3 regions of the Rhodococcus sp. LMD genome follow, and region 3 is predicted to be linked to each of the others. Evidence: riboswitches for the same ligand, from Rfam matches in the RefSeq annotation. Region 3 holds a riboswitch; each other region holds the start of a gene.
What was found. A riboswitch is a leader RNA that binds a small molecule or an ion and turns the genes downstream of it on or off. The one in region 3 is predicted to bind thiamine pyrophosphate.
Positions count from the first base shown of each region.

Region 1: another riboswitch for thiamine pyrophosphate. It lies ahead of ACWPQI_RS08430 (TenA family protein); the one in region 3 lies ahead of thiO (glycine oxidase ThiO).
Region 2: another riboswitch for thiamine pyrophosphate. It lies ahead of ACWPQI_RS20670 (3-oxoacyl-ACP reductase); the one in region 3 lies ahead of thiO (glycine oxidase ThiO).

Region 1 covers NZ_CM148557.1:1,792,705-1,802,414, reverse strand. Annotated here, with positions in the region: gene ACWPQI_RS08445 (sterol desaturase family protein) at 1-74, opposite strand, end outside; gene ACWPQI_RS08440 (FadR/GntR family transcriptional regulator) at 71-805, opposite strand; gene ACWPQI_RS08435 (carboxylesterase/lipase family protein) at 942-2,483, opposite strand; TPP riboswitch at 2,596-2,694, shown strand; gene ACWPQI_RS08430 (TenA family protein) at 2,687-3,406, shown strand; gene ACWPQI_RS08425 (ABC transporter substrate-binding protein) at 3,403-4,431, shown strand; gene ACWPQI_RS08420 (ABC transporter permease) at 4,412-5,206, shown strand; gene ACWPQI_RS08415 (ABC transporter ATP-binding protein) at 5,203-5,991, shown strand; gene ACWPQI_RS08410 (WS/DGAT/MGAT family O-acyltransferase) at 5,998-7,371, opposite strand; gene ACWPQI_RS08405 (alpha/beta hydrolase) at 7,662-8,657, shown strand; gene ACWPQI_RS08400 (T3SS (YopN, CesT) and YbjN peptide-binding chaperone 1) at 8,809-9,710, shown strand, end outside.
Region 2 covers NZ_CM148557.1:4,538,601-4,548,310, forward strand. Annotated here, with positions in the region: gene ACWPQI_RS20665 (LLM class flavin-dependent oxidoreductase) at 1-896, opposite strand, end outside; gene ACWPQI_RS20670 (3-oxoacyl-ACP reductase) at 896-1,660, opposite strand; TPP riboswitch at 1,715-1,807, opposite strand; TPP riboswitch at 2,008-2,102, opposite strand; gene ACWPQI_RS20675 (GAF domain-containing protein) at 2,479-3,606, shown strand; gene ACWPQI_RS20680 (DUF3263 domain-containing protein) at 3,699-3,989, opposite strand; gene lipA (lipoyl synthase) at 3,994-4,998, opposite strand; gene lpdA (dihydrolipoyl dehydrogenase) at 5,074-6,474, opposite strand; gene ACWPQI_RS20695 (2-oxo acid dehydrogenase subunit E2) at 6,485-8,035, opposite strand; gene ACWPQI_RS20700 (alpha-ketoacid dehydrogenase subunit beta) at 8,037-9,068, opposite strand; gene ACWPQI_RS20705 (thiamine pyrophosphate-dependent dehydrogenase E1 component subunit alpha) at 9,083-9,710, opposite strand, start outside.
Region 3 covers NZ_CM148557.1:4,053,843-4,063,552, reverse strand. Annotated here, with positions in the region: gene ACWPQI_RS18620 (serine/threonine-protein kinase) at 1-312, opposite strand, end outside; gene ACWPQI_RS18615 (hypothetical protein) at 302-691, shown strand; gene ACWPQI_RS18610 (glutamate ABC transporter substrate-binding protein) at 688-1,653, opposite strand; gene ACWPQI_RS18605 (hypothetical protein) at 1,650-3,008, opposite strand; gene ACWPQI_RS18600 (NUDIX hydrolase) at 3,137-3,988, shown strand; gene thiE (thiamine phosphate synthase) at 4,055-4,744, opposite strand; TPP riboswitch at 4,771-4,883, shown strand; gene thiO (glycine oxidase ThiO) at 4,881-5,939, shown strand; gene thiS (sulfur carrier protein ThiS) at 5,945-6,160, shown strand; gene thiG (thiazole synthase) at 6,153-6,935, shown strand; gene ACWPQI_RS18575 (antibiotic biosynthesis monooxygenase) at 7,226-7,855, shown strand; gene ACWPQI_RS18570 (ABC transporter ATP-binding protein) at 8,077-9,021, shown strand; gene ACWPQI_RS18565 (ABC transporter permease) at 9,018-9,710, shown strand, end outside.

The DNA of each region.
Region 1 (9,710 bases), 2.3 Mb from region 3:
ACGAACTCGACGGCGGCGTCCCGCAGGCCGATCGAGGCGCGACGGCCCCGTCCCTCGGTCCGATTCGTGCTCATGTCCGGTTCCTCGCCTCTCCGTGTTCGGCCTGGTCGATGGCGGTGGTCAGGGCCGACGTGCCCAGGTCGAGCAGTTCGCCGGCGGCGTGCTCGGCGCCGTCCTCGTCGCGCGCGACGATCGCGTCGGCGAGCCGTTCGTAGAGGTCGGCGCGCCCGACCTCGACGATCAGCACCCCGGCCATCGCGGTCATGGCCGGCTCGTACGCGTTGCGCAGGCTGTTGAAGATCAGCCGGAACGCGAGGGAGTCGGCGGCGTCGACGACGTGTTCCCAGAATTCGAGGGCGGCGACCTGCAGCGTGACGGGGTCGTCCCCCGCGGCGAGGCGTGCCACGGACTCGCGCAATCGGGGTTGCGTCTCGTCCGTCGCGCGGGTGGCCGCGAGGCGGGCGACCTGACGGCCGATGAGTTGCCTGGCTTCGAGGACGCTGCGGACGACACCCCAGTCGGGCCGACCGTCGCGCACGAGCAGCCGCGGCAGCAGTTCCGGCCCGGCCTGGGTGCGGAAATCGCGCACCGAGGTCGCCTCCCCCTGGCGCACCTCCACCAGCCCGGCGTGCGCGAGCCGAGAGAGGGCTTCTCGCACAGCGGGTCTCGACACTCCGAACGCCTCGGCGAGGTGGCGTTCGCTCGGCAGCGACGCCCCGGCGGCGAGGTCGCCGCCGAGCACCCGGGCGGCGATCTGGTCGTACACCTCGCCGGAGGCGGACTTGCGGGCGATCGGCTCGAACATCACGACCCGACCGTAAGCCCCCATCCGGACAGAGGTCAAGTGGTAAGACCAGTTCCCACCACCGTCGGGAGTGGCCGAATGTCACATCGCGTCGGTCAGACCGACGGAATGTCACATTCGGCCGCCCCCCGAGCGGTCAGCTGAAGCCCATCACCTGGTCGCCCCACACCTCGCGCAGTATCTTGTCGGGGTCCGGGACGAGGGTGTCGGTGTTGTCGATCAGGAGGGTCATGCGCTTGTCGGTGTCGTACGGCGCCCAGTGCCGGGATCCGTCCAGGGCGGCCGGCACGCCGTGGTGCGCGAAGGCCAGCCAGCGACGCTGGATCCGGCCCGAGATCGTCGTCGCAGCCTTGCGCCCGCCGAGCCAGAACGTGGGATCGCGATCGAGCGTCCCGAAATTGCCGAAGACGTAGGGCAGTTCGGTGGCATGGCCGGCACCGATCCGTGCCGCCTTGAGCATCGGGGTCGCATGGTCGAACCGGTACACCCACGTCGGCGAGTGGGCGCTGTGCGCGTCGGCGATCCACACCACCGGCATCCGGAACCCCGCGTCCCGCGAAAGAGCCATCGCCCCGGACGTTTTCGTGACATCCGGGTACGCGGAGATGATCTCCGCGATGCGGTCGGGCAGCAACTCCGGGTGGTCCTCGGCGAGGGCGTCGAGCATCGCCTGCACGGAGGCGTCGCTCACCGGCATCAACGGCGACTTCATGAAGCGGAAGATCGACGGCTCGTCCTTGTTGGAGCCGATGATCAGGGGGATCCGGTGCGCGAGCCCCTTCTGGAACGCCGCCACCGGATACTTCGGCACCAGGTCGCGATCGACCACGGGCGCCATCGCGAGCGTGCCGGGGAACTTCGTGGGGATCTCGCCGACGAGCACGTCCCCCGCATCGGTCAGCGCCTCGTGCGGCATGTCCCGCAGCGCCCACACCCGCGCCGGGGTGAGGTCGAGGATCTCGAGGTACCGCTCGGCGACCCGCGCAGCCCGCTCGGACCCGTACGCCGACGTCGCCGGCGGGCTCTGCGCGATGGCCCGGTGGAACAAACCCTCGGCGCGGGGCACGGTCATCAGTGTGGTCAGCGACCCGCCACCCGACGACTCGCCGAACACGGTGACCCGGTCGGGGTCGCCTCCGAACGCGGAGATGCAGTCGCGGACCCACTCGAGCGCGGCGATCTGATCGCGCAGCCCCACATTGGATTCGAAGGTGGTCCCGGCGGTCGAGAACGACGAGAAGTCGAGGAACCCGAGCGCGCCGAGCCGGTAGTTGACCGTCACCACGACGACGTCGCCGCGCTCGGCGAGCAACCGTCCGTCGTAGATCCGCTGACCCGAGTAACCGAGGACGTAGGCGCCGCCGTGGATCCACACCATCACCGGCCGGGGCTCCCCGTCCGGCTCCGGCGCCCAGATGTTCAACGAGAGGCAGTCCTCACCGATCGTCAGCCCCGGATCGATGGGGATCGGGTTGTTGCGTCCCTGCGGCGCGATGGGCCCGAAGCGCCGCGCGTCGAGCACGTCGGTCCACGGCTCCGGCGGTTCGGGGGCGCGGAACCGGAGGTCGCCGGACGCCGGCGCGGCGTACGGGACTCCCTTCCACGTGTAGACGGAGCCGTCGCGGTAGCCGCGTACGTCGCCGTACTTGCAGCCGACGATGAGCGTCTCGGCGTCCACGGTTCCTCCCGAACGAACGGTCTCGGGCCAAGGTACCAACAACAGACAGGTTGCATGCGGAGCCCGGTGGCCCGGGCGGCGGAGGCGGTCTGCGCCGAGTGCTATCGTCGGCTCCGTAGACACGGGGTGCTCCGCACATGCGCGGGGCTGAGATCACACCCGTCGAACCTGATCAGGTAATGCTGACGAAGGGATGTCCTGGCATGACCATGCCTGCCCGCGCGTCGGTCCCGGCAGGGACCGACCGCTTCACCGATCTGCTGTGGGACCGGACCAAGGTCCTGCGCGAGGCCATCGACGACCTCGAGTTCCTGCGCCGCCTCGGCGACGGGACGCTGCCGCTCGACGCGTTCCGCTTCTACATCGAGCAGGACGCCCTGTACCTCGCCGGGTACGCCAAGGCACTCGCCCTGCTCGCGGTGAAGGCCCCGGACCCGGGCACCGCCGCGTTCTGGGCGAACAGCGCGGCCACGGCCGCCACCGAGGAATCCGCCCTGCACCGGGGTCTGCTGACCGGTGGCGTCCTGCCGCCCGCCGAGGACACCCCCGCGCACTCGCCCGCTTGCCTCGGCTACGTCTCCTATCTCACCGCCACCGTCGCCACCGACCCGTATCCGGTGGGCGCCGCCGCGGTACTCCCCTGTTTCTGGATCTACGCCGAGGTCGGCCGCGACCTCGCCGTCCGCGCCGCCGACGTGCTCGCCGCGGATCCCGCCCACCCCTACGCCCAGTGGGTCACCACCTACGACGCGCCCGAGTTCCATGCCGCGGTCGCCGGCGCCCGTGACCTCGTCGACGCCGCGGCGGCAGCCGCCACCGACGCCGAGCGCGACGCCATGGCCGAGGCGTTCACCATCGCCACCCGCTACGAGCTGCTGTTCTGGGACACCGCGCTCAACACCCAGGAGTGGCCGGCCTCATGACCACGCTCCCCCGGCTGCGCCGCCGGTTCACCGTCCTGGCCGCCGTCACCGCCGCGCTGCTGCTCACCGCGTCCTGCGCCGGGAACGGCGACGAGTCCGGCGACACCATCCGATTCGCCCTGGACTGGACGCCGAACACCAACCACACCGGCCTGTACGTCGCCCAGCAGGAGGGCCTGTTCGCCGACGCCGGTCTCGACGTCGAGTTCCTGCCCTACAACAACACCACCCCGGACACCCTCGTCGACGCCGGCAACGCCGAGTTCGGCATCTCCACGCAGGCGCAGGCGACGTTCTCCCGGGCGGCCGGCTCGCGCACCGTCTCGGTGCTCGCGCCGCTGCAGCACTGGGCGACCGGCATCGCCGTCAAGGCGGACCGCGCCGACCTGACCCGGCCCGCGGACCTCGACTCCCGCACCTATGCGGGCTTCGGCGACCCGGGCGACGAGGAGACGCTCGCCCAGGTGATCCGCAACGACGGCGGGCGCGGCGACTTCACCTCGGTCACCCTCGGCACCTCCGCGTACGAGGCCGTGTACTCCGGCACCGCCGACTTCACCGTCTCCTACCTGGCATGGGAGGGCATCGAGGCCGAGCACCGCGGGCTGCCGATGCGCTACTTCCGCTACACCGACTACGGGTTCCCCGACGCCTACGCGATCGTGGTCGACGGCAACGAGGACTGGCTGGCCGAACACCCGGACCAGGCCCGGGCCTTCGTGCAGGCCGTCCAGCGGGGCTACGAGATCGCCGCGCAGGACCCCGACCGCGGCGCTCGCGCGCTGATCGAGGCGAACCCGGGGGCCTTCTCCGACGAGGACCTCGTCTACGAGAGCCAGCGGATGCTGTCGACCGACTACCTGCGCGACGAGAACGGCCGCGTCGGCACCCTCACCCTCGAGCGATGGACCGGGTACTCCCGGTTCCTGTTCGAGAAGGGCCTGCTCTCCGGTCCCGACGGCGCACCGTTGACCACCGAGCCGGACTGGTCGACCTACTTCACCGATGACTACCTCACCCCCTGACCCCACCCGCAATTCCTGGGCGCGGCGCGTGGCCCCGGCCGCGCTGACCGTCGCCGCGCTGGCCCTCGGCTGGCAGCTGTACGTGGCGGTCAGCGGCATCCGCCCGCAGGTGCTGCCCTCCCCCGCCCGGGTCCTCGAGCAGGGGTGGGCGCACCGCACCGACATCGCCGGTCACGCCTGGTCGACGCTGCAGGTCACGCTCGTCGGCTTCGCGGTGTCCCTGGCGGTCGCCTGGGCGCTGGCGATCGTCGTGGACTTCTCGCCGTGGCTGCGCCGGGCCCTGGTGCCGCTGTTCGTGGTGTCGCAGACCCTGCCGATCATCGCGATCGCGCCACTGATGATCATCTGGTTCGGATTCGGGCTGCTGCCGAAGATCCTGGTGATCGCGCTCGCCACGTTCTTCCCCATGGCGATCGGCCTGATCGAGGGCTTCGCGGCCGCGGACCGGGAGGCGGGGGCGCTGCTGCGCAGCATGGGCGCCTCGCGTCGGCAGGAGTTCCGGTACGTGCGGCTCCCGTCGGCGCTGCCCCGATTCTTCACGGCGCTGCGCATCGGGGTCACCTACGCCGTGGTCGGCGCGGTCTTCGCCGAGTACGTCGGCGCCACGTCGGGACTCGGGATCTACATGAGCACCCAGAAGAACTCGTTCCGGACCGATCTGGTACTCGCGGCGGTGCTCGTCACCGCGGTGCTCTCCCTCGCGTTGTACCTGCTCACCTATGCCGCCGAGCGGGTGGTGGCCCCGTGGGCGCTGGCGACGAGGAGCCTGCGGTGAACGCCGTCGCCGTCACCGGCGTGCACAAGGCGTTCGATGGGCGCACCGTCCTCGACGGCGCCGAGTTCGCGGTGGCCGACGGCGAGTTCGTCTCGCTCATCGGCCCGAGCGGCTGCGGCAAGTCCACCCTGTTCGGGCTGGTCGCCGGCCTCGACGTGCCCGACACCGGCGCCGTCACGGTCGCCGGTCGGCCGGCCGCACCGGGACGCGCCGCGCTGATGCCGCAGAAGGATCTGCTGTTCCCGTGGCGCAGCGTGCTCGACAACTGCGCGCTCGGCCTCGAGGTCCAGGGCACGCCCCGCGGTGAGGCGCGGGACCGGGCACGAAAGTTGTTCCCCGCCTTCGGTCTCGCCGGGTTCGAGGAGGCCGCGCCGCGGCAGCTCTCGGGTGGGATGCGGCAGCGTGCGGCACTCGCGCGGACCGTCCTGCAGGGCCGCGACGTGCTGCTGCTGGACGAACCGTTCGGCGCCCTGGATTCGCTGACCCGCACCGAGATGCAGTTGTGGCTGCAGCAGGTGTGGCAGCGCGACCGCTGGACGGTGCTGATGATCACCCACGACGTGCGGGAGGCGCTGCTGCTGTCGGATCGGGTGCTGGTGCTCACGCCCCGCCCGGCGCGGGTGTGCCACGAAGTGTCGGTGCCGCTGCCGCGCCCCCGGGGCCTGGACGCGCTGACGTCTCCGGAGTTCGTGGCGCTCGAAGGCGAACTCGTCGACGTCCTACACAGCACGGGCGCGCGGGGTTCGACACCCCAGGACCCGCGCAGCTCGTCGCTGCGGGACTGACACCGCTCACGAAATATCTAGTGCGAGTTCGAGTTCCGTGAGGGCGTCCTCGAGATGTCCCAGCAGTCGCTGCAGTGCGGGGACGGTGCGGCGGCACCCGACCACGCCGAAGTCGACGGTGTCCGCGGTGTTGGTCAGCGTGATGTTGAGCGCCTGACCGCTGAGCACGACCGACACGGGATAGATGCCGTCGAGCCGGGATCCACCCCGGTACACCGGTTCCCGCGGTCCCGGCACGTTGGAGATGATGAGGTTGAACGGCGGCGGCGCCAGGGCGACCGCGCCCGAGATCGGCGCCAGCGCGAGTCCGGCGATGTTGAGCGCCGACCACACCGTCGCCTGCAGCGGCGTCATCCCGCCGAACAGGGTCTTGCCCTCCGCCATCGAATCGCTGACCGTCGACAGCCGGGTGAGCGGATCCTCGAGATGGGTGCCGAGGTTGCACAGCGTGACCCCGACGCTGTTGCCACCCGAGTCCGACTCGGGGGTGTCCTTCGCGCGCAGCGACACCGGGACCATCGCGATCAACGGGGTCTCCGGCAGCGCCTGCCGCTCGAGGAGATAGGCGCGGATGGCGCCGGCGCACATCGCGACGACGACGTCGTTGCTCGACACGCCGGCCGCGCACCGCACCCGTGTGATGCGTGCGCGGCTCCAGGACTGCGCCGCGAAGCGCCGCGTCCCGTCGATCGGGACGTTGAACATCGATCGCGGGGCCTCGTACGGCAGTGCGACGCGGCGGCCGCCGAGCACGGTCCGCGCGATCCGCAGCGCCACGGGCGCCGCGCCGAGCACGTCGCCGGCCACGGAGCGCACCGTACCGACGGTCGACGTCCGCGCGTGCGTCCCGGATCCGTTCCCGGATCGGGGGCGGGGCGGCAGGTGCCACGGCGCCGGGAAGTCGCGCGCGCTCGGGTCGGTGGTGTAGGTGCGCCGCAACAGCCGCAGCCCCGAGACCCCGTCGAGCAGCGCGTGGTGCATCTTCGTGTAGACGGCGAACCGGCCGTCGGCGAGTCCTTCGATCAGGTACGCCTCCCACAGGGGCCGGTGCCGGTCGAGCAGCCCGCTGTGCAGGCGGGAGACGAGGGTGAACAGCTCGCGGATCCGGCCCGGTGCCGGCAGCGCCGAGTGCCGGACGTGGTACTCGAGGTCGATCTCGTCGTCGACGGTCCACCAGGTGTAGCCGAGGCTCGACACCGGATCGGCCGGTCGCTTGCGGAACAGCTCGTCGACGTGCGCGTCGGCGACGAGCCGGTTGTAGAGGTCGGTGACGTACCCCGGGCCGGCGTCGGGCGGCGGGGTGAACAGTTCCAGCGAACCGAAGTGCATCGGGCGCTCCCGCGACTCGGCGAGCAGGAACATCGAGTCCGTCACCGGCATGTACCCCACGGGGACTGCCCCCTTTCGTCCGCCGTCGCACGCTGGGATGGATCGTACGTCGGTCCCGCGCATGCCGTACCGAATAGATAACAGAAGGGCCCGCGACCTGCGGAAATCACGATGCCCGGTCTCCATCGAGTCACGGTGCTTCGCCCCGGCGGATCGTCGTCGTACTGTCGATCAACCGACCCGGACGAACGTTGCGAAAGCCACGGCGGACGGGCCGCGGAGGACAAGCCGGAGCCGACGAGCGCAGCTCCGCCCGAGCGGACGAGGACGAGGAGGTTCCGGTGACGAGCACCGCGTCGAACCATCCGTCGTTGTCGTATCCGCCCGTACCGCGGCCGGTGCTGCGACGTGAGATCGCCGGGGTGAGCATTCCGTCCCAGGCGCTGACCTTCTCGGTGCGCAGCACCGTCAAGCCGGTCATCGACGCGTGGGCACGCGCCCCGCACCTGCCCTGGCCGACCGGTGTGGTGGACCGCCTCGCGTTTCCCCTCAAGCCGGTCCCCGGCACGCACCGGCATGCGGTGCGGCTGCCGTCCTGCCGCGCCGAGTTCCTCGCCGCGCCGGGCGCCGACGGCTCCACCGCGATCCTGTACCTGCACGGCGGGGCGTTCCTGGTGTGCGGGCTGACCACCCACCGGCAGATGGTCTCGCGCATCTCGTCGGCAGCCGGGGCTCCCGTGCTCAGCGTCGCCTACCGCATGCTGCCGGGGCACCCGATCGAGAGCGCGGTCGAGGACGGCATCGAGGGGCTGCGGTGGCTGATCGCGCACGGCTACCCGGCCGAGCGGATCGTGGTGGCCGGCGACTCGGCGGGTGGATTCCTCACCTTCCAGGTCACGCTCGAGGCGCTGCGGCTGGGCCTCGGCCGTCCGGCCGGCAACGTGGCGCTCTCGCCGCTGACCGACCTCGACACCCGCGGCAAGCTCGCGCATCCCAATTCGTATCGGTGCGCCCTGTTCCCGCGCCGCGCCGTTCCGGCCCTGGCCGACGTGATCGCCCGCATCGACGCCGCCGCCGGCGGGCCTGGTCCTCGCGCGGTGTCCCCGGTCGACGCCGACCTGACCGCCATGCCGCCCACCCTCATCCAGACCGGTTCGGAGGAGATGACGTACGTCGACGCCGAGCTGATGGCCGCGCGTCTCGCGGGCGCGGGTGTGCACTGCGAACTGCAGGTGTGGGAGCGGCAGGTGCACGTGTTCCAGGCCGCGGCGGGCATCGTGCCCGAGGCGGGACGGGCCGTCGCGTCGATCGGGGTGTTCGTCCGCAGCCTGCGCTGACGGGTCGGCTGCCCGCAGCCTGCGCCGACGGCGGCCCGGGCGGCCGGATGTTCCGGGCCCGCCACCGAGTGATGCTGCCCGCCCGGCGACTGTCGGTCCCCCCGGCTAGTGTCGTCACACGGTCCCGCGACAGCGGAAAAGGGGGTGGATCGTGACCGACACCGAGAGCCGATTCGACCGCGACGTCGACCGGTCCTGGAACGAGTTCCGGGCACGTCTCGCCGACCACGTGGCGGCGATGAGCGACGGCGACGGGCTGGTCCTCGAGCCACTCGTCGAGGAGGACACCGGCCCGGCCGGACCGTGCGTGCAGTTCTACGCGTGGGGTGAGGGCCAGGTTCGGTGCGAGGTGCCGTCCAATGCCCACCTCGACTCCGATCGTCGTCTCGGCCCGGGCGACGAGGCGTTGCTCGCCGAGCTCGGCTGGCGCGCACCTTCCCGGGGACCCGACGACCCGGAGGACGGCGGGTCGCCCGCCTACTGGATGGACCGGCCCGCGGCGTGGGCGGACCAGCTCGCGGCCGTCGCGGTGACGGCGCTGCGCCGGGTGTGGGGGGTGCCGCATCCGCTGTTCCTGCGCACCGAGACGTTCGGCACCGGCCGGGCCGACTTCGAGCTGCCCCCGCCGGCCGAGGAGATCCCGCCGCAGGCTGCGCTCCCCCTCGCCGTCGAGACGGCGGGCGAGGAGCACGTACGCGAGCTGATCGAGTCGACACTGCGCGAGCGGATCGGCGACGTCCCGCTGTGGGACGAGGACGGCGACCTGGCGTTGCGGGTCGCGGGGATGGTCGTGTTCGTCGGTGTCGGACCGCACGAGCGCACCGTCGACGTGTTCGCCCCGATCGTCCACCAGATCACCGGACGCACCCGCGCCGCCGAGGTCGTCGCCGACCTCAACCGGCGGTGGCCGCACCTGAAGTTCGTGCTGGTCGAGGACCGGGTGGCGGTGGCGGCACACCTGCCCGCGTCGCCGTTCGTGCCGGCCCACCTGCTGGCCACGCTCGACCTGGTCGCGCAGTTCCTCGAGGGACTGGACGAGGGGTTCGGCACCCG
Region 2 (9,710 bases), 480 kb from region 3:
AGCGCAGCGTCGATGTCGAGCAACGCGTCCAGGGTCGCCTTCTTCGCCCGGGCCTCGTCCTCGGTGCGACCGACGTAGGGGACGAGGCCCGGCAATATCGCAATCGACGCGGGATCTCGTCCGGCGGCGGCAGCGCGGCCACGCAGATCGGTGGCGAAGTCGAGCGCCGCGGCCGAATCCCACGACACCGAGTACACCGCTTCGGCGTGCCGCGCTGCGAGGTTGCGTCCGGTCTCCGACGCGCCCGCTTGGAACAGCACCGGACGCCCCTGCGGACAACGCGGCACGGTGAGCGGCCCGTCGACGCGGAAGTGCTGACCGCGATGGTCGATCCGACGGATGGCATCGGCGTCGAGGTATCGACCGGCCGCGCGATCGACGAGGATGCCGGCTTCGTCCCACGAGTCCCACAGCGCAGTCAGCACCTCGATGAACTCCTCGGCGCGGCCGTAACGCTCAGCATGGTCCGGCAGCGCGTCGAACCCGTGGTTGCGCGCCTCCGCGTCGAACATCGAGGTCACAATGTTCACCCCGGCCCGTCCACCGCTGATGTGGTCCAGCGAGGCGAGCATCCGCGCCGCATGGAACGGTGTATGGAAGCTCGCGGACACCGTGGTGACCAGCCCGATGCGATTCGTCCTGCGCGCCATGGCGGACAGCGCGGTCAGGGGTTCGAGAAACCACGTGGTCCCGGCCGTGTAGCCCGGGTTCACGCAGTGTCCGTCGGCGAAGAACACCGCATCGAGGCAGCCGCGTTCGGCGGTCCGCGCGAGTTCCTCGTAGTAGGCGATGTCGCCGATTCGCTCCGCCGCGGACGATGGATGCCGCCAGGCCGCCGAATGGTGGCCGACACCGTGGAGAAAGGCGTTCAGATGGAGGGTGCGGGGCTCCGGCATCAGTTCATCACCAGTCCACCGTCGACCACCAGGTTCTGGCCGGTCACTGCTCGCGACCAGTCGGAAGCGAAGAACAGGACGGCGGCGGCGACGTCCGCCGGGGTGGTGACCTTCCGCAGGGGCGTGGAGGCGGCGATCAGGTCGAATACTTCCTCGGGGGTCGCTGCCGATGCGTCGGTGGTGCGCAGCAGCCCGCCGGAGACCATGTTCACGCGGATGCCTTCGGGCCCGAGGTCTGCCGCGAACGTGCGGGTCAGCGACAGCAGTGCCGCCTTGGCGGCGGTGTAGTCGTGATACGGCACCACCGGGTTCTGGAACAGGTTGGTGCCGATGTTGATGACGGTGCCGCCGCCGGCCTCGCGCATGCCGGGCAGGGCCGCCTGGATCGTGTTGACAGCGCCGCCGACGATGCCGTCGAGTTGAGCGGCGAAGTCGCCGTAGCCGATCTCGTCGGCTCTGCGGCGCGCGTCGCCGTTGAAGGAGAAGTCGGGCAGCGCGTTGTTGACCACGGTGGTGACCGGCCGGCCGAACTGTTTCCGGGCCTGCGTGAACAGGACGTCTACCTGCGCGGCGTCGGTCACGTCGGCGGGCAGGGCGATCGCACGGTCCGGGCCGATCTTCTCGGCGAGGGCGTGGGCGGCGTCGCTGCTGTTGCGGTAGTTGACCACGACGGCGGCGCCCTCGTCGGCGAACGCCTGCGCGAGGTGGCGACCGAGACCGCGCCCGGCGCCGGTGACGAGGACAGTCTGGTTCTGCAGGAGCATTGTCTGTTCTTTCCCTTCGGTGGGAAGGGGTTCACCGCAGCGACGGACCACACGGCCGCGCCGGCTCGGCATCCCTTCGCTCGCATGATCGAGATCAGGTTCGACGGGTCTGTCTCTCAGCCGTTTCCGGCACCCCGTGTCGAGTCCGTCGCAAGACTACCCCGGCTGTGCCTGCACGTCGAACTTCGATGTCACATCGGACAACTCGGCAGGCTGCGAAGGATCCCCGCCCGGCACGAGGACGATCCGGCGGCAGTGGGTCGCCTGAACATGGTCCAGAAGAAGCGCTGCCTGTCCTCCGGAATCCGAACCGGCAACGGACAACACTCGCGGCGGTGGACAAGCAGACATCGTCGTTCGGACATCCCTTCGCTAGTACGAACTAGAGCAGGTTCGACGAGTGTGATCTCAGCCCTCCTCCAGGGCACCCCGTGTCGAGAGGATCATAAGGCGTCGACGTCGTTCGGCGGCTCGGTGGGGCCGCGGGAGATGGACGGGTTCGGTGGCGAGCCGGCCGGGGCCACGCCGTACACGGTGCGGTCCGCTTCCCGCGGGTGTGTCGACCTGTGGTGGCGTGCGTGGGGCCCGAAAGCGTTCGTGCGGAACGATCTTGCTCAGGCAGTGTGCCGGTCGACCCACTTCTCGGCGAGTGTGCGAGATCGTCGACGAATTCCGCATTCGTGACGGCCGCAGACGGCAGGGGCCATGGTGTGGCTCACACTCCTGACGGTAGGCTGGACGGCGTGAGTAAGGCCAGTTCGGCGCGCCAACGGTTGCTCGCTTCCGGTTCCGGTGAAGACTTGTCGCGCCGCGCCCGATTGCTGAGCGACGTCCACGACGCGGTGATGTCCGGTCGGACGCCGCCGGTGCCGCCGCGCGACGTCGTCGCCCGGTCGTGGTCGCGTCTTCGGGCAGACGGTGTCAGTCCCGCCCGGTGTGAGGACGTCGTACTCGCGGACACTTCCGAACTCGAGGCGCGCCGTGCACGAAGTGCCCTGAGATCGGTTCTGCCCGAGCTACGCGGCACCCTGACCGAGGTGGCGAGCGACGCGAACTTCATCGTGGTCGTCGCAGACTCGGACGGGGTGGTGTTGTGGCGAGAGGGTGCACGCGACGTGCAGAGGGAAGCCGACGTCCTCGGATTCGTGGAGGGCGCCCGGTGGTCGGAGAAGTCGGTGGGCACCAATTCGGTCGGCACGTCGCTGGTCGAGGACGCTCCGGTGCAGCTCTTCTCGGCCGAACACTACGCGCGGTCCCACTACGGCTGGTCGTGTACGGGGTCACCGGTCCACGATCCACGCTCCGGCGAGGTACTCGGGGTACTGGACATCAGCGGGTCCGCGATGTCGGTGCATCCGGCCACCGTGGCCCTCGTGCAGACGGCTGTGCGATTGGCCGAGTCGATGCTCTGGCGCGAGCATGCCGCCCACCTCGACAGGCTCCGTGCCGATGCGGCACCGGTGCTCGCAGCGACGTGTGGGCCTGCCGTCGTCGTGGACGGTCACGGCTGGGTCGTGGCAGCCAGCGGAATCGGCGTTCCCGAACGACTGGCACCGCCGGGCGGCGACCGGCCGCTGCTCGTGCCCGGTCTCGGACTCTGCGTGCCCGAACCGCTCGGTGACGCATGGCTGGTGCGGCGCCGAGCGGAACGGGCGGCCGTCGAACTCGAACTCGACCTGGGAGCGGCTCCGCGGGCGACGGTGCGGGGGGAGACGGAATGGACGCGCGCCCTGTCACCGCGGCACGCGCAGATTCTGCGGGTATTGGCACGTACCCGGTCGGCCGGTATCGATGCCGCGTCGTTGAGCGAGGCCCTGTTCGGCGACCGGGACCACATCGTTGCCGTCCGTGCCGAGGTCTCCCGCCTGCGTAAGAGCCTCGGTCCCGTGCTGACGCCCCAGCCGTACCGGTTCGCTGACGGTGTCGAAGTTCGTGTGGTCAGGTGAGATCCGCCTGTGCAGATCTCGCTCGGAGCTCCCGCCGTCTCCGCGTCGACGAATCCGGGTAGGAGCGGCACGCGCGCCCTGCTCCCCGGGACTCACAGCGGGGCGGACCGGGCTTCTCTCGGAACATCGTCCCTCCGGGTCGGCGCTGATTCGGCGGCGCGCGAGGCGACGGTGCGCGCAGCGACGAAGTTGCGCAGGTCCGCGCGCAGTCGGGGGTGCAGCCGTATGGCGGCGGGGCTGTCGAGGATCTCACCCAGCCGGGTCAGATATCCCGCGGGGGTCATACCGAATTCGACGAGAAGGTCTCCGGGACTTCCGCCCCCGTAGGGCAGCCAGCGGCGGGCGAACTCGACGATGCGGTCGTCTTCGACGGCGGAACTCATGTGGTCACTCTCCTGGCGGGTGCGCTGCGGCGAGACGGCTGAGAGCAGCCGCGAGTGGACGGCGGTGGTGGGCCATGGCGTCGGCGTAGAGGCGGCCGGCGCGGTAGGAGGAACGCACGAGCGGCCCCGCCAGGACGCCGGCGAAACCGATCTCCTCGGCGGCCTTCGCGTGCTCGACGAATTCTTCCGGCGCGACCCACCGCTCGACTGGGTGGTGCCGCGGCGAGGGACGCAGATACTGGGTGATGGTGAGGATGTCGCAGCCGGCATCGTGCAGGTCGATCATCGCCTGATGCACTTCCTGTGGGGTCTCGCCCAGACCGAGGATCAGGTTCGATTTGGTGATCAGGCCGAAGTCGCGGGCGGCGGCGAGCACACCGAGCGAGCGTTCGTAGCGAAACGCGGGGCGGATCCGCTTGAAGAGCCGCGGCACGGTCTCGAGGTTGTGGGCGAGCACCTCGGGCCGGGAGTCGAACACCTCGGCCAGCAGGTCGGGCTTTCCGCCGAAGTCGGGGACGAGGTTCTCGACGCCGGTGCCGGGGTTGAGGGCGTGGATCTGCCGGACGGTTTCGGCGTAGAGCCAGGCGCCGCCGTCGGGCAGGTCGTCGCGGGCGACCCCGGTGATGGTGGAGTACCGAAGTCCCATCGCGTGCACGGACTCGGCGACGCGGCGGGGCTCGTCCCGGTCGAGGTCGGTGGGTCTGCCGGTGTCGATCTGACAGAAGTCGCAGCGGCGCGTGCACTGCCGCCCGCCGATCAGGAACGTGGCTTCGCGGTCTGCCCAGCATTCGAAGATGTTGGGGCAGCCGGCTTCCGCACACACCGTGTGCAGCCCTTCGCGTTCGACCAGACTCTCGAGTTCGGCATACGCAGGACTCGTCTTGACGCGCGCCTTGATCCAGTTCGGCTTGCGTTCGATGGGGGTCTGCGCGTTGCGGACCTCCAGTCGAAGCAATGTGCGGCCCGACCGGGCCGGCGCCTCGGGTGATGTTCCAGGGGTGGGATTCACGTTTCGTTCGATTCCTGGGCGTGGGGTTCCCGCCGAACCACGGTCCCACGCGGGCCCGCGGTTCGGCGGGACTTGCTACATGTTGATCGGGCGGCCCAGTGCGGCCAGAACCGATTCGTGCATCGCCTCCGACAGTGTCGGGTGCGCGAAGACGACCTCGGCGAGATCGTCGGCGGTCGCCTCCAGGGATCGAGCGATACCGAATCCTTGGATCTGCTCGGTGACATCCGGGCCGACCATGTGGGCACCGAGGAGTTCGCCGCTGTCGGCGTCGAAGATCGTCTTCACGAACCCGTCGGCTTCACCGATCGCGAGCGCCTTCCCGGACGCCTGCAGGTCGAACTGCCCGATCTGGAGGCGGCGGCCGGTCGCACGCGCTCGTTCTTCGGTGAGACCGAGGCTGGCGACCTGCGGCCTCGCATAGGTACAGCCCGGAACGTAGTCGCGGTCCAACGGCCGGACGTGATCCGCACCGGCGAGCTTGTCCACACACAGCACGGCCTCGTGGCTTGCCTTGTGGGCGAGGCAGGGTGCGCCCGCCACGTCACCGATCGCGTACACGCCGAACGCGGTGGTGCGACACCACTGGTCGGTGGTGACGAATCCGCGTTCGACCTCGACGCCGAGTTCCTCGAGGCCGAGGTCCTCGACGTTGCCCTGGATTCCGGCCGCAACGAGAACCCTGTCTACGGTCGACTCGTCGATCGTTCCGTCGGCCGACCGGACGGCCACGGTGACGGCGTTCGTGCCGACCGTCAGTTCGGACACCGAGGCGCCGGTGTGAATCCTGATGCCTCGCTTCTCGAACTGCCGCCGTACGTGGCCCGCGACGGCGGCATCCTCGACCGGCATGATCTGCGGAGCCACCTCGACGAGGGTGACGTCGGTGCCGAGATCGTTGTACAGACTCGCGAATTCGACGCCGATGGCGCCGGAGCCGATGACCAGCAAGGACTTCGGAAGCTCCGACGGGACCAGGGCATCGAAGTATGTCCAGACCCGGTCGCCGTCGGGGACGACACCGGGTACCGATCGCGGCCGGGCTCCGGTGGCCAGGATGATGTGGTCGGCCCGGTACTCGGACACCGACTCGTCCGCGGCCGTCACGGCGACGACGCCTTTGTCGAGCAGCCGCGCCGACCCCCGGACGACGTCGATGCCGTTCTTCTTCATCAGGTAGCCGATGCCGTCGGACAGTCGCCCGGACACCGACCGGCTGAACTCGACGAGGCGTGCCATGTCGAATTCCACACCGCTCGCGCTGAATCCGAGCGGCCGAAGGTTCGCCAGCGTGTGGGCGACATCGGCACCGTGCAGCAACGCCTTGGTAGGGATGCACCCCCAGTTCAGGCAGATCCCCCCGAGCCGGTCCCGCTCGACGACGGCGGTGCGCAGACCGTGCTGCGCGGCGCGGATGGCGGCGACATAGCCACCCGGCCCGCTCCCGACGACGATGACGTCGTATTTCTCTGTCATGGTGTACCTCTCAGACGAGCATCAGCGCGGGTGACTCGACGAAACGCCGGAGTTCTCGCAGGAAGGTGGCGCCGAGCGCGCCGTCGATCACCCGGTGGTCGCACGAGAGCGTGACGGTGAGCATCGTGCGCGCAACGACCTGACCGTCGACGACGACGGGACGCTCCTGTCCGGCACCGACTGCGAGGATGGCGCCCTGCGGTGGGTTGATGATCGCGTCGAATTCCCGCACACCGAACATGCCGAGATTGGACACCGTGAAAGTGCCGCCCTGGAACTCGTCGGCCGTCAGTTTCCCGGTCTTGGCCTTGGTCACCAGCGACTGCACCTCCCCGGAGATCTCGGCGAGAGTCTTGCCATCGGCCCCGCGCACGATCGGGGTGATCAGACCCGACGGCAGTGCGACAGCCACCGAGATGTCGGCACTCGCGTAGCGCAGCACCGACTGTGTCGCCTCGTCGAACTGAACGTTGACATCGGGCACCTTCCGCAGCGCCGCGGCACACGCCTTGAGGACGAAATCGTTGACCGACAGCTTGACGGCCGGCACGGTCGCATTGATCTTCGTCCGCAAGGCAAGAAGATCGTCGATCTGCAGGTCCGCGGTGAGCCGGAAGTGCGGGGCGCTGCGCTTCGACTCCTGCAACCGCTGCCCGATCGCCTTGCGCATCGCGGTGAACGGAATCGTCTCGAACGCCGCCTCCGCGACGGGTTCGGGCGCGGCGACGACTTCCGGTTGCAGCCGGAACCGGCGCTCGGCCTCGCGGACGTCGGCCTCACACACCCGACCACGTGAACCGGTGGCGCGGCAGTCGTGCAGATTGATCCCGAGGGACGCGGCCAGACGTCGGGCCACGGGGGTGGCCGGGACGGCGGTGTCGTCCTCGAAGGAACGTCCCGGTACACCCGACCGCGTCGGCGACGGCGGTGGTGCGACGGTTCCACCGGCCGCACGGATCGAGTCGTGGATGTCGGCAACGGAGATCCGGCCCTCCCGGCCGGTCCCCGTCACACGGGCCAGGTCGATCGACAACTCGTCCGCCAGGCGGCGGGCGTGCGGGGTCGCGAACACGTCACCGTTCGTCCGTCCGCGCAGGGCATCGGGAACGATCGTCGCGCCGGGACGTGGACGGGACCCGGTGGCCGCCCCGGTCGCCGGTACCGATTCGTGGGCCGCCGGCGCCGGCGGGCTGCTCTCGAGATCCGGCTGCGCGACGGTGGGCTGTCCGCCCGGTGACCGGCCGGACTCGGCCGGTGCCGGCACCTGATCTGCCCCGATGCCGGCGAGGAATTCCTCGATTTCGGCGTCGGAGACCGCGGCCTCGGCCGACACCGCCAGCACCGCACCGACCGGCAACGTCTCCCCCGCCTTGGCGACGACCCGTCGGAGCACCCCGTCGAACGGCGCCTCCAACTGGTTGGCGATCTTGCTGGTCTCGATCTCGCAGATCAGGTCGCCCTTCGAGAAGGACGCTCCCTCCTCGACCAGCCACTCCGCCACGGTGCCTTCCTCCATGGACAGGCCCCACTTGGGAACTTCGATCAGTTTGATCTCACTCATGTCAGGCACTCACAACCTTGCGGACGGCGGCCTCGATCCGAGCGGCATTCGGCAGCCACGCCTGCTCGAGGACCGGGGAGAACGGCACCGGGGTGTGCGGCGGGGTGACCAGTTCGATCGGCGCCTTCAGTGACCCGAACGCACGCGTCGCAATCAGCGCGGCGACGTCGTGACCGAACCCGCAGCGCGCCGCGGACTCGTCGGCGATCACAACCCGGCCGGTGGAGGCGACGGATTCGAGGATGCCCTCCTCGTCGAGCGGCGACACCGTGCGGGGGTCGACGACCTCGACGGAGATCCCCTCGGCTGCCAGCTTGTCCGCGGCGGTGTTGGCGGCGTTCACCATCGCCGACAGCGCGATGATCGTGACGTCCGTGCCCTCACGGGTGTAGTTGGCGACACCGAACGGGATCGTGTACGGCTCGTCCGGAACCTCGCCCTTGACGTCGTAGAGTGTCTTGTGTTCACAGAACACGACGGGATCGTCGTCGCGAATCGACTGGATCAGCAGGCCTTTGGCGTCGTACGCATTCGACGGGGCGACGACCTTGAGGCCGGGAACGGCGGCGAACACGTTGTACGGTGACTGCGAGTGCTGGGCGGCAGCGGAGAATCCGGCGCCGATCATGCCCCGCACCACCATCGGGGTACGGGCCTTGCCGCCGAACATGTACCGGAACTTCGCGGCCTGGTTGTAGAGCGCGTCGTAGCAGACTCCGAAGAAGTCCATGAACATCAACTCGGCCACCGGTCGCAGCCCGGTCAGAGCAGCGCCGGCTGCCATGCCGATGATCGCGGACTCGGTGATCGGGGTGTCGATGACACGGTCGGAACCGAACTCGGTCCACAGACCCTTCGTCACCCCCAGCACACCGCCGAACGCCTCCACCTTCCCGGACTCGAGCTCCGGATTGGTGCCGGCGTGACCGCCGCGCAGGTCCTCACCGATCTGCACGACCGTCGCGTCCCGCTGCATCTCCTGTGCGAGTGCGGCCTTGATCGCTTCGCGATATGTCGTCTTCGACGTGGTCATTTTCGTTCTCTCTCTCAGTACGACACGTAGACGTCGGTCAGCAGGTTCGTCAACGGCGGATACTCGGCAGCGCGCGCCTTCGTGACGGCGACCTCGACCCGTTCACGAGCCTCGGCGTCGATCGCATCGAGTTCCTTCGCGGTGACCTTCTTGCCGTCGACCTTCGCGCGGAACTTCACCAGCGGATCGTGGGTTCTTCGGAGTTCGGCGACCTGGTCCGCGGTGCGGTACAGCTGGGCGTCGCCCTCGAAGTGGCCGTGCCAGCGGTGTGCCACCGCCTCGATGGTGGAAGGACCGCCTCCCCTGCGGGCGCGCTCGACCGCCTCGCGCGCCGCCTCGTGGACCTCGAAGAAGTCGGTACCGTCGACGGTGGTGGCGGGCATCCCGAACGACGCGGCGCGCGCAGCGATACTCGGTGTGCCGACCGCATAGTCGCGGCCGGTGGCCTCACCGAATCCGTTGTTCTCGATGACGAAGACGATCGGCAACTCGAGCACGACCGCCATGTTCATGGCCTCGAACACGGTGCCCTGATTGGATCCGCCGTCGCCGGTGAACGAGGCCGCGACACCGCCGTTCCCCAGGGTCTTGGCGCTCAGCGCAGCGCCGATCGCCAGCGACGGGGCACCGCCGACGATCGCG
Region 3 (9,710 bases):
CTTCAGGACCACCCAGCGATCGCTGACGTTCCGGTCGATCGCCAGGTAGATCCAGCCGAGACCACCATGGGCGAGACAGCCCTGCACGACGTACTGTCCGCCGACGACGTCGCCGACCGCGAGCATCGGAGTGAACTCGAACGGGGTTCCGCACGAAGGGCATCGGCCCGACGTCGCGCCCGGTCCGTTGGGGGTGCTGCGGCCGACCGGCTTGCCGCACTTCCAGCAGAACCGTTTGCCCTCGGCGACATGCGGGTCGCGCAGGACGACGGACTCGGGATCGACGGGGGTCGGGACGGGGATGTCGACCATACCTGCGAGACGTCGCCGCGACGGCAGCCGCGACCGGGAGCGGCGCGAGGACGACCGCTGCGACGGCACGCTCGCCTGGCGGCTGCGCTGTGTTTCCGGACCGATGCTCGGTGCTGTTTCCGGACCGATGCTCGGTGCTGTTTCCGGACCGATGCTCGGTGCTGTTTCCGGACCGATGCTCGGTGCTGTTTCCGGACCGATGCTCGGTGCCGTTCCCGGACCGATGCTCGGTGCTGTTCCCGGGCCGGCGCTCGGTGCGGTCGCCGGACCGGACTCCGGCGGGGCCGCCGGTGCAGTGGCCGGACCGGAATCCGGGGGTGCCGCGGACGCTGTCGCCGGTCCGGTGTCGTCGTCGGTGTCGGACATGGGTTCTCTCTAGTCCACGTACGTCGGGGGCGGCGGCGCCGGGGCGGGCCCCAGGACGGTGAGCCAGCGGTTGTAGATCTGCGTCCACGTGCCGTCCCGACGGATCCGCTCCAGGGTGCCGTTGACGAACCGCACCAGATCCTCACGGCCCTGCGCGATCCCGATGCCGTAGGGCTCGGTTCCGATCGGCGCCCCCACCAGTTCCAGGTACGGGTCCTGGGAGGCGAGCCCGGCGAGGATCGTGTCGTCGGTACTGACCGCGTCGACCTGGCGCTGCTGCAGCACGACGAGACAGTCCGCCCACGACGGGACCGTCAGGATCGCCGCGGACGGCTGCAGTTGCCGCAGACGCATCAGCGACGTCGTGCCGCGCACGACACACACCCGCCGGCCGGCGAGATCGGCGACGTCCCGGACGTCGGAGCCCTGGACCACCAGGACACGCTGCTGGGCGACGAAGTACACCGTGGAGAAGTCGACGCGTTCACGTCGGGCGCACGTGATCGTCATCGTCTTCGCGACGATGTCGACGGTGGAATCCTGCAGGGCCTGCTCCCGGTCCGCGGAGTTCAGGATCCGGAAGTCGAGCAGGTCCGGGCTGCCGAGCAGATCCCGGGCGATCTCGCGGGCGATGTCCACGTCGAACCCGGCGATCCGGCCGGTCGAGGGGTCGCGGAAACTCATCAGGTTGCTGCCGGTGTCGAGCCCGACGACGAGGCGCCCGCGCGCCCGGATCGCATCGAGGGCGGGCCCGGTCGTCGCCCCGTCGGGACGCAGCCCGGCGGTCGGGTCGCCGCAGTCCGGCTCCGGGGGGATCGGCACGTCGGTAGGCGCGAGTGCGGCGCGCTCCGGCAGCGGCGGCTCGGTGTAGGACACGTCGGGGCCGACGACGATCTCCGGCTGCGACGTCGCGCACCCACCGGTGAGGACGGCCGCGGCGACGACGGCGGCGAGGAGGGCGTTGCGGATGTTCACAGGTACTCCCGGATCCGTGGCGCCAGTCCTCCCACGACGCCGATCCCCGCGAGCACGGTCAGCACCCACGCGGCCGGTGCGAGCGCGGACAGCGTGTCCGCGGCGCGGACTTCGTTGCCGCGGAGTTCGGCGCGCGCGAGGTCGATGCCCCGTTCGAGGGCGCGGTCGACGGCGTGGAACTGGGCCGCCGCCTCGTCGGGCCCGGGGCCGGTGGCGAGGATCGCGGCAGCCGGGTAGTCGCCCCGGTCGAGCGCCGCCTGCACGCGGTCGTGCGATGCCAGCCAGGCCGTGCGCGCTTCGGCGGCGCGGCCGGCGGGTTCGGCCTGGGTCTCCACGTCGGCCGCCGCGGAGCCGGTGAGCAACTCGTCGAGACGGTCCATGCTGCCGTCGAACATCGCGTCGTATTCGCCGGTGACGTCCCGCCGGACCAGCTGCAGCGTCTCGGCGGTCCGGGCCTGCTGGGCGAGGATCCGGCTGTCGGTGAAGACCCCGAGCGGTTCGCCGCCGCGCTCGACGGCGTTCCGGGTGGCGCTCGACGAGATCAGTCCCGCAACGAGGAGCCAGCACAGCAGGATCCCCGTCGAGGCGATGGCCGCGAGCAGACCGAGGTTCAGGGTGCGGCGGCTGATCCGCGAGACGATCACGTGCACGCCGGTCAGCGCGACGACCGTCACCAGCAGCATCCCGATCGACGTCCACGGCGGCTGCACGGCCGCACGCTGGGTGGACGTGACGGCGGACGAGCTGCGTTCGTACAGTTCCTGCGCCATCGGCAGCAGTTCGGACTGCATCAGGTGCGAGGCCTCGCCCAGGTAGGCGGCGCCCACGGGGTTTCCGACGCGGTTGTTCGCACGAGCCGTCTCCACCAGGCCGGTGTAGACGGTGAGCCGACCGGCGATGTCCGCCACCAACCGGGCGCCCACCCTGTCGTCCGCGGCGATTCCGCCGGCCGCGGCGACGAGCTGGGTGGACGCCTCGCCGACGGCCTGGGTGTAGCGTTCCCGCACCTCCTCGGGTTCGATACCGCCCGCGATGAAGCCGGTGGCGGCGGCCGCGTCCGTGACGGACAGGGCACTGTAGAGACTCTGGGCGGCGTCGGCGAGGGGTTCGACGGAGGTGAGCAGCCGACTGTGCGTGGCCTGCCGGCTCGTCACGGTCTGACCTGCGACGATGCCGGAGACGATGAGGAGGATCAGCAGCAGGGCGCCGAGCGTGAAGAGTGCGACGGGGGTGGATCGGAGCAGGGCGCGCCAGTCGTCGGCGCGGCGGTCGTGGTCGACGACGGGACCGGACACGTCGCCGCGCTGGAGGCGACCCCCGACCGCGCCGAGCGTGGGGGTCACGCGCACGTCCACGAGAGCACCCCTTCCGATGTGGCACTGTGTGTGGCGAGCATATAAGCAGTACTGGGATGTTGTTGCCGTCCGAGGACGGTGGACGCCCGGCTCGCGGCCTGCGACCGGGCGGCAGGGAGGCGGACGCGATGCGAGGTGACGGGGACGGCTGGGCCGTCGGACCCGACGGTGGTCGCCGGTGGGGCAGATTCGGCGCGGCCGGGCTGCTGCTGCGTGCACCGCTGCCCGACGGCACCCCGGCCGTGTTGCTGCAGCACCGCGCGGCGTGGAGCCACCAGGGCGGCACGTGGGCGCTGCCCGGCGGCGCCCGCGACAGCGACGAGAGTCCCGTCGTCGCGGCTGTACGGGAAGCCGAGGAGGAGACCGGGATCGACCCGGCTGCCGTGAGCGTGCGCACCGAGCGGGTCACCTCCGGCGTCGACGGAGGATGGACGTACACCACGGTCGTCGCGGACACCCCGAGCCCGATGGAGACGACCCTCAACGGGGAGAGCACCGAACTGCGCTGGGTGCCGGAGGCGGACGTCGAGACCATGCCCCTGCACTCCGGGTTCGCGGCCGCCTGGCCGGACCTGCGGACCCGGGCGGTGCGGATGCTGCTCGACACGGCCAACGTCCTCGGCGCGCGGCCGAACGGCTGGTGGCGCGACCGGCCGGGCGCCACCGCACGACTGCTCGCGGAGCTGGCGGAGTCGGTGCCCCGCACCGTCGAGCTGCCCGGCGGCTCGTTCGGCTGGGTGAGCCGCATCGAGGCGGTCCTCGAGGGGCAGGCCCGCGCGGCGGTGATCGACGACGACCGCACCCTGGTGCACACCGCCGCCGGCAGCGGAGACGACGAACTGGCCGTCCTGGCGAAGGGCACGTCGGCGGTCCTGGACCAGGTGCTCACCGTGGTGGTGACGGCCGACCGGGGACTGCGCGCCCGGCTGCCCGGGGATGTGCCGACCCTGGCGCCGTCGACGGTGCTCGACTGGCTGTGACGGACCGTCAGCGGGCGGCGCCGCCAGTGCGGCCGCCGCGGGTGCGCGACCGGCTGTGACGGACCGTCAGCGGGGCAGCGCGGCCTTCAGCGCGGCCGCCGCGGTCCGCGGATTCGGTGCCGCGGTGATGGCGCGGACCACCGCGATGCGGGTGGCGCCGGCGTCGAGCACCTCGGGCAGCCGCTCGGCATCGATGCCGCCGATGGCGAACCACGGCCGCCGCGGCTGCGACCGGGCCACCTCCCGCAGCACCTCGAGGCCCGCTGCGGTGCGGCCCGGCTTGGTGGGGGTCTCCCACACCGGTCCGTTGGCGAAATAGTCGACGCCGTCCTCGATGTCGGCCAGGCTGGCCTGGGCCCGGCTGGCGGTGGAGCGGCCGATCACCACGTCGTCGCCGAGGACCTGCCGGGCGTACCGCACGGGCAGGTCGCCCTGCCCGAGGTGCAGGATGTCGGCGCCGGCGGCCAGGGCGATGTCGGCGCGGTCGTTGACGGCCAGCAGGGCCCCGTGCCGGTGGCAGGCGGCGGCGAGCACCTCGAGCGCCTCGAGCTCCTCGCGGGCCTCGAGCGGGCCGAACTTCTTCTCGCCCGCCGAGCCCTTGTCGCGGAGCTGGACGATGTCGACACCGCCCGCGAGTGCCTCCTCGACGAATCGGGCCAGGTCGCCGGTGTCGCGACGGGCGTCGGTGCACAGGTAGAGCCGGGCCTGCGCGAGGCGTTCCCGGGGGGCGGGACGGTTGCCGCGGTAGGTAGTCACGGCGGAGACGGTAGTCTCTGCTCTGAACGAATCGACACGGGAGTCCCGGGGATCGCGGGGCTGAGAGGGGGCCTGCCGGCCCCGACCGTCAGCACCTGAACCGGATCATGCCGGCGCAGGGAGTGAGGTGGACGAACTGTTGGGAACCGTATCCGTCGTCGGCGGAGGCGTGATCGGGCTGTCGATCGCCTGGCGCACGGCCCGGGCCGGCTGGACCGTGACCGTGCACGACCCGTCCCCGGGAGCGGGGGCGTCGTGGGTGGCCGGGGGGATGCTCGCACCGTTGTCGGAGGGCTGGCCGGGTGAGGAACACGTCCTCGAGCTGGGTGCCGCGTCGCTGGCCCGCTGGCCGGCGTTCGGTGCCGAACTGCTCCGGGAGACCGGCCTCGACCTGTTCACCTCCACCGCCTCGCTGACCGTCGCGCTGGACGCGGCCGACGCCGCCGACCTGCGCACGATCGCCGAGTGGGTGTCGGCGCAGGGGCACGAGATGCGCGTGCTCGGCCGCGCCGAGGTGCGCGAACTCGAGCCGTCGCTGGGGCCGCGCATCCGTCTGGGTCTGCTGGCCCCGGACGAGCTGGCCGTGGACAACCGGGTCCTCGTCGACGCGCTGCGACGGGCTGCCGCCGGGGCCGGCGTCAGCTTCGTCGACGAGCCGGTGCGTGACGTCACCGAACTGGACGCCGACCGGGTCGTGCTCGCGGCCGGTGCCGCCTCGGCGCGGTTGTGGCCGGGCCTGCCGGTGCGGCCGGTCAAGGGGGAGATCCTGCGGCTGCGGACCCGGCCGGGCGCGGCTCCCGCCCCGCACCGGACGGTCCGCGGCAGCGTGCACGGCCGGCCCGCGTACCTGGTGCCGCGCGCGGACGGACTCGTCGTCGGCGCAACCCAGTACGAGGCCGACGACACGCAGGTCACCGTCGCGGGGGTGCGGGATCTCATCGCCGACGCCGAGGCGCTGTTCCCGGCGATCGGCGAGTACGAGCTGTACGAGGCGAGTGCGGGGCTGCGACCCGTGAGCCCGGACAACCTGCCGCTGATCGGCCGGCTGTCCGAGCGGGTGATCGCCGCGACCGGGCACGGCCGCAACGGCGTGCTGCTGACCCCGGTCACGGCGGACGCGGTGGTCGCGGAGCTCGCGGACGAACCGCTCGCTGTGGCGAAATATGCTGATCCGCAACGATTTACCGAGGAGTGAGTGTGATGAACGGTGCGCCGACGGTGGGAGTCACGGTCAATGGGGAGGAGCGCTGGTTCGCCCAGGCGCCGACGATGGCCGAGCTGCTGAGCGGACTCGGCCTCCCCGACCGGGGGGTCGCCGTCGCCGTGGACGGTGCCCTCTTCCCCCGGGGACGGTGGTCCGAGCGCGTCGAGAAGGGCTGGCAGATCGAGGTGCTGACGGCGGTGCAGGGTGGCTGAGCGCAACCCCGGCCACGACCTGCCGCCCCTGACGATCGCCGGACGCAGCTTCGCCTCGCGGCTGATCACCGGCACCGGTGGGGCCGCGAATCTCGCCGTGCTCGAGGAGGCCCTCGTCGCCTCCGGCACCGAACTGACCACCGTGGCGATGCGCCGGGTGGACGCGGCGTCCGGGACCGGCGTGCTCGATCTGCTTCGCCGCCTCGACATCGCGCCGCTGCCCAACACCGCCGGCTGCCGCGGCGCCGCCGAGGCGGTGCTCACCGCGCAACTCGGTCGCGAGGCGCTCGGGACGGACTGGGTCAAGCTCGAGGTCGTCGCCGACGAACGCACGCTGCTGCCCGACGCGATCGAACTCGTCTCGGCCGCCGAACAACTCGTCGACGACGGTTTCGTCGTGCTGCCCTACACCAACGACGATCCGGTGCTGGCGCGACGGCTCGAGGACGTCGGCTGTGCCGCCGTGATGCCGCTCGGCTCGCCCATCGGCACGGGGCTGGGCATCTCCAACCCGCACCACATCGAGATGATCGTCGAGGCCGCCGGGGTGCCGGTGATCCTCGACGCGGGCATCGGTACCGCGTCCGACGCCGCGCTCGCGATGGAACTCGGGTGCGACGCGGTGCTGCTGGCGACCGCGGTGACCCGGGCGAAGGACCCGGCGCTCATGGCGTCGGCGATGCGCCACGCCGTCGAGGCGGGCTTCCGGGCCCGGCACGCGGGCCGCATCCCGAAGCGGTTCTGGGCGCAGGCCTCGTCGCCGCTCGAACCCTGAGGCGACCGGATGTGAGGCGGTGACGGTCGGTTTCTCGACGGACCCGGTGGTGCCGCACGCGTCGCGGCACCCCCGGCCTCGTCGAGGGCGGAGAACGGTCGTGCACGGGGGGGGCACTGCCCGCGCTCGCAGGGCGGCAGCGGCGGCGGACGAAGGTCGTGCGAAACCGGTCGCCCCGCAATGCCGGCGCACGCCCGTCTATTGCCTCCAGCGGATCGGGGGAGCATGGTGAAACCCGGGGGGACGACAACGACCGGCGGCGCCGCGTCGGCACCGCCCTGAGGAGAAGGGTGCCGATCGTGTTCGCACGCTCGACCACAATTCACGCGCATCCGTCGTACATCGACGCCGGGATCCGGCACGTACGCGACACCGTGATGCCCACGCTGGCAGACATCGAGGGCTGCCTCGGCATGTCCCTGCTCATCGATCGCGGCACGGGCCGGTGCATCGCGACCAGTTCGTGGCGGGACGAGGACTCGATGCGCGCCAGCGAGGACACGGTGCGCATGCTCCGTGACGACGCGGCCAGGATCTTCCACGGCACCACGGAGGTGTCGCGGTGGGAGATCGCCGTCGTGCATCGCGACCACCGTTCGGATCGCGGGGCCTGGTGCCGGGTCACGTGGGTCGAGACCGACCCGGCGCACATGGACCGCGGCGTCGACCTGTGGAAGATGGGCGCACTGCCCGAGCTGGAGGAACTCGACGGGTTCTGCAGCGCCAGCCTGATGATCGACCGCGCATCCGGCCGCGGGGTGTCGTCCGTGACGTTCGACAGCGCCGAGGCGATCGAACCCCACAGGGAACGCCTCGACGGTATCCGGGCCGCAGTGACTCGCGAGGCGGGCGCGGAGATACTCGACACCTGCGAATTCGAGCTCGCCATCGCGCACCTGCACGTCCCCGAGACGGTGTGAACCGCAGGCTCGGGACCGGTCGTCCTCGATCCGGCGAAGTCTCGTCGCCGGCCGAAATGTCGCCCTGGCCGGAGTGAGCGCGGTGCGGGGTCTTCGGTCCGGACGGACCTGCGCGGTCGCGGGTGGGACTCGCGCCTGCTGAACCGTGGCGGTGGGTGAGTGTCGGGGCGGAGGACGACCCCGCGCGGCGCGATCCGGCCGAATCGGGCAGGCTGTGGGTCATGATCGAAGTGACCGGACTGACGAAGACCTTCGGTTCCACCGTCGCCGTCGACGACGTGACGTTCACCGTCCGGCCGGGGATCGTCACCGGATTCCTCGGCCCCAACGGTGCCGGGAAATCCACGACGATGCGGATGATCCTCGGCCTCGACCGGCCCACCGCCGGGACCGCGCTGATCGGCGGCGTCCCCTACCGCCAGCTGAAGCGGCCGCTGCGGACCGTCGGTGCCTTGCTGGATGCGCGCTGGGTGCACCCGAACCGGTCGGCGCGGGCCCACCTGCGCTGGCTCGCCGCATCCAACGGGCTGCCGAACTCGCGGGTCGAGGAGGTGCTCGCGCTCGTCGGCCTGACCGAGGTGGCCGACAAGCGCGCGGGCGGCTTCTCGCTCGGCATGTCGCAGCGGCTGGGACTGGCCGGCGCGCTGCTCGGGGATCCGAAGGTGCTGTTGTTCGACGAGCCCGTCAACGGCCTCGACCCCGAGGGCATCGTGTGGATCCGCCGATTCATGCAGGCCCTGGCGGCGGAGGGGCGCACCGTGCTCGTGTCGAGCCACCTGCTGTCGGAGATGGCGCAGACCGCGGATCATCTGCTGGTGATCGGCCGGGGCCGGCTCATTGCGGACACGTCCGTCGCGGAGTTCGTCGAGCGGGCGTCGGAGGCGACGGTGCGGGTGCGCAGCCCGCAGCTCGACACCCTCCGCACGGCACTGGCCGGGCAGGGCCACGCCGTCCGGGACGACGACGGCGCGCTGATCGTCAGCGGCGTCACCACCGCGCAGGTCGGGGAGCTCGCCGCCGCGCACTCGGTCGTGCTGCACGAGCTGGCGAGCCGGAACGCCTCGCTCGAGGAGGCGTTCATGAAACTGACCGGAGACGACGTGGAGTACCAGGGAGCCGTGGCCGGAGACCCGGCCGTGCAGCCCATGAAGGGGGAGCTGCGATGAGCGTGGCCGTCGACAACACCGGGGCGGCGAGCGTGGCCGTGGACACCGTCAAGGCGGAACGGATCAAACTCACCTCCACCCAGTCGCCGTGGTGGTGCACCGTCGTGATCGTTGCGCTCGGCCTGGGCCTCGCCGCGATCCTCGGCGCCGCCTCCAAGGCGAGCATGTCCGTCGACGACGAGATGGGCCGGTTCTACCCGACCGTGGACGTCGCGGTCAGCGGCGTCGCCGGCTTCGGCGTGCTCGTGCTGATGATCCTCGCGGCGCTGTCGGTGACGAGCGAGTACCGGTTCGGGGTCATCCGCACCACGTTCCAGGCGATGCCGAACCGCAGCGTCGTGCTCGTCGTCAAGGCGCTGCTGATCGGGCTGTTCGGCGCGGTGCTCACCGGCGTGCTGGCGCTCGCGTCGTTCGCCCTCGCCAAGGCCCTCGCGGGCCCGGAGGCCGGGCGGGAACTCGTCCTCGAGGGCGACCAGGCCTGGCGGTCGATCTACGGCGTCTCGATCTACGCGCTGCTGTGCGCAGTGCTCGCCGTCGCCGTCGGGGCGCTGCTGCGCCAGTCCGCCGGCACCATCGCGCTGCTGTTGCTGTGGCCGCTGCTGATCGAGTCGCTGTTCGCCTTGTTCGGTTCGTTCGGCCGGCAGGTGCAGCCCTTCCTGCCGTTCGCCAATGCCAACCACTTCCTCGGC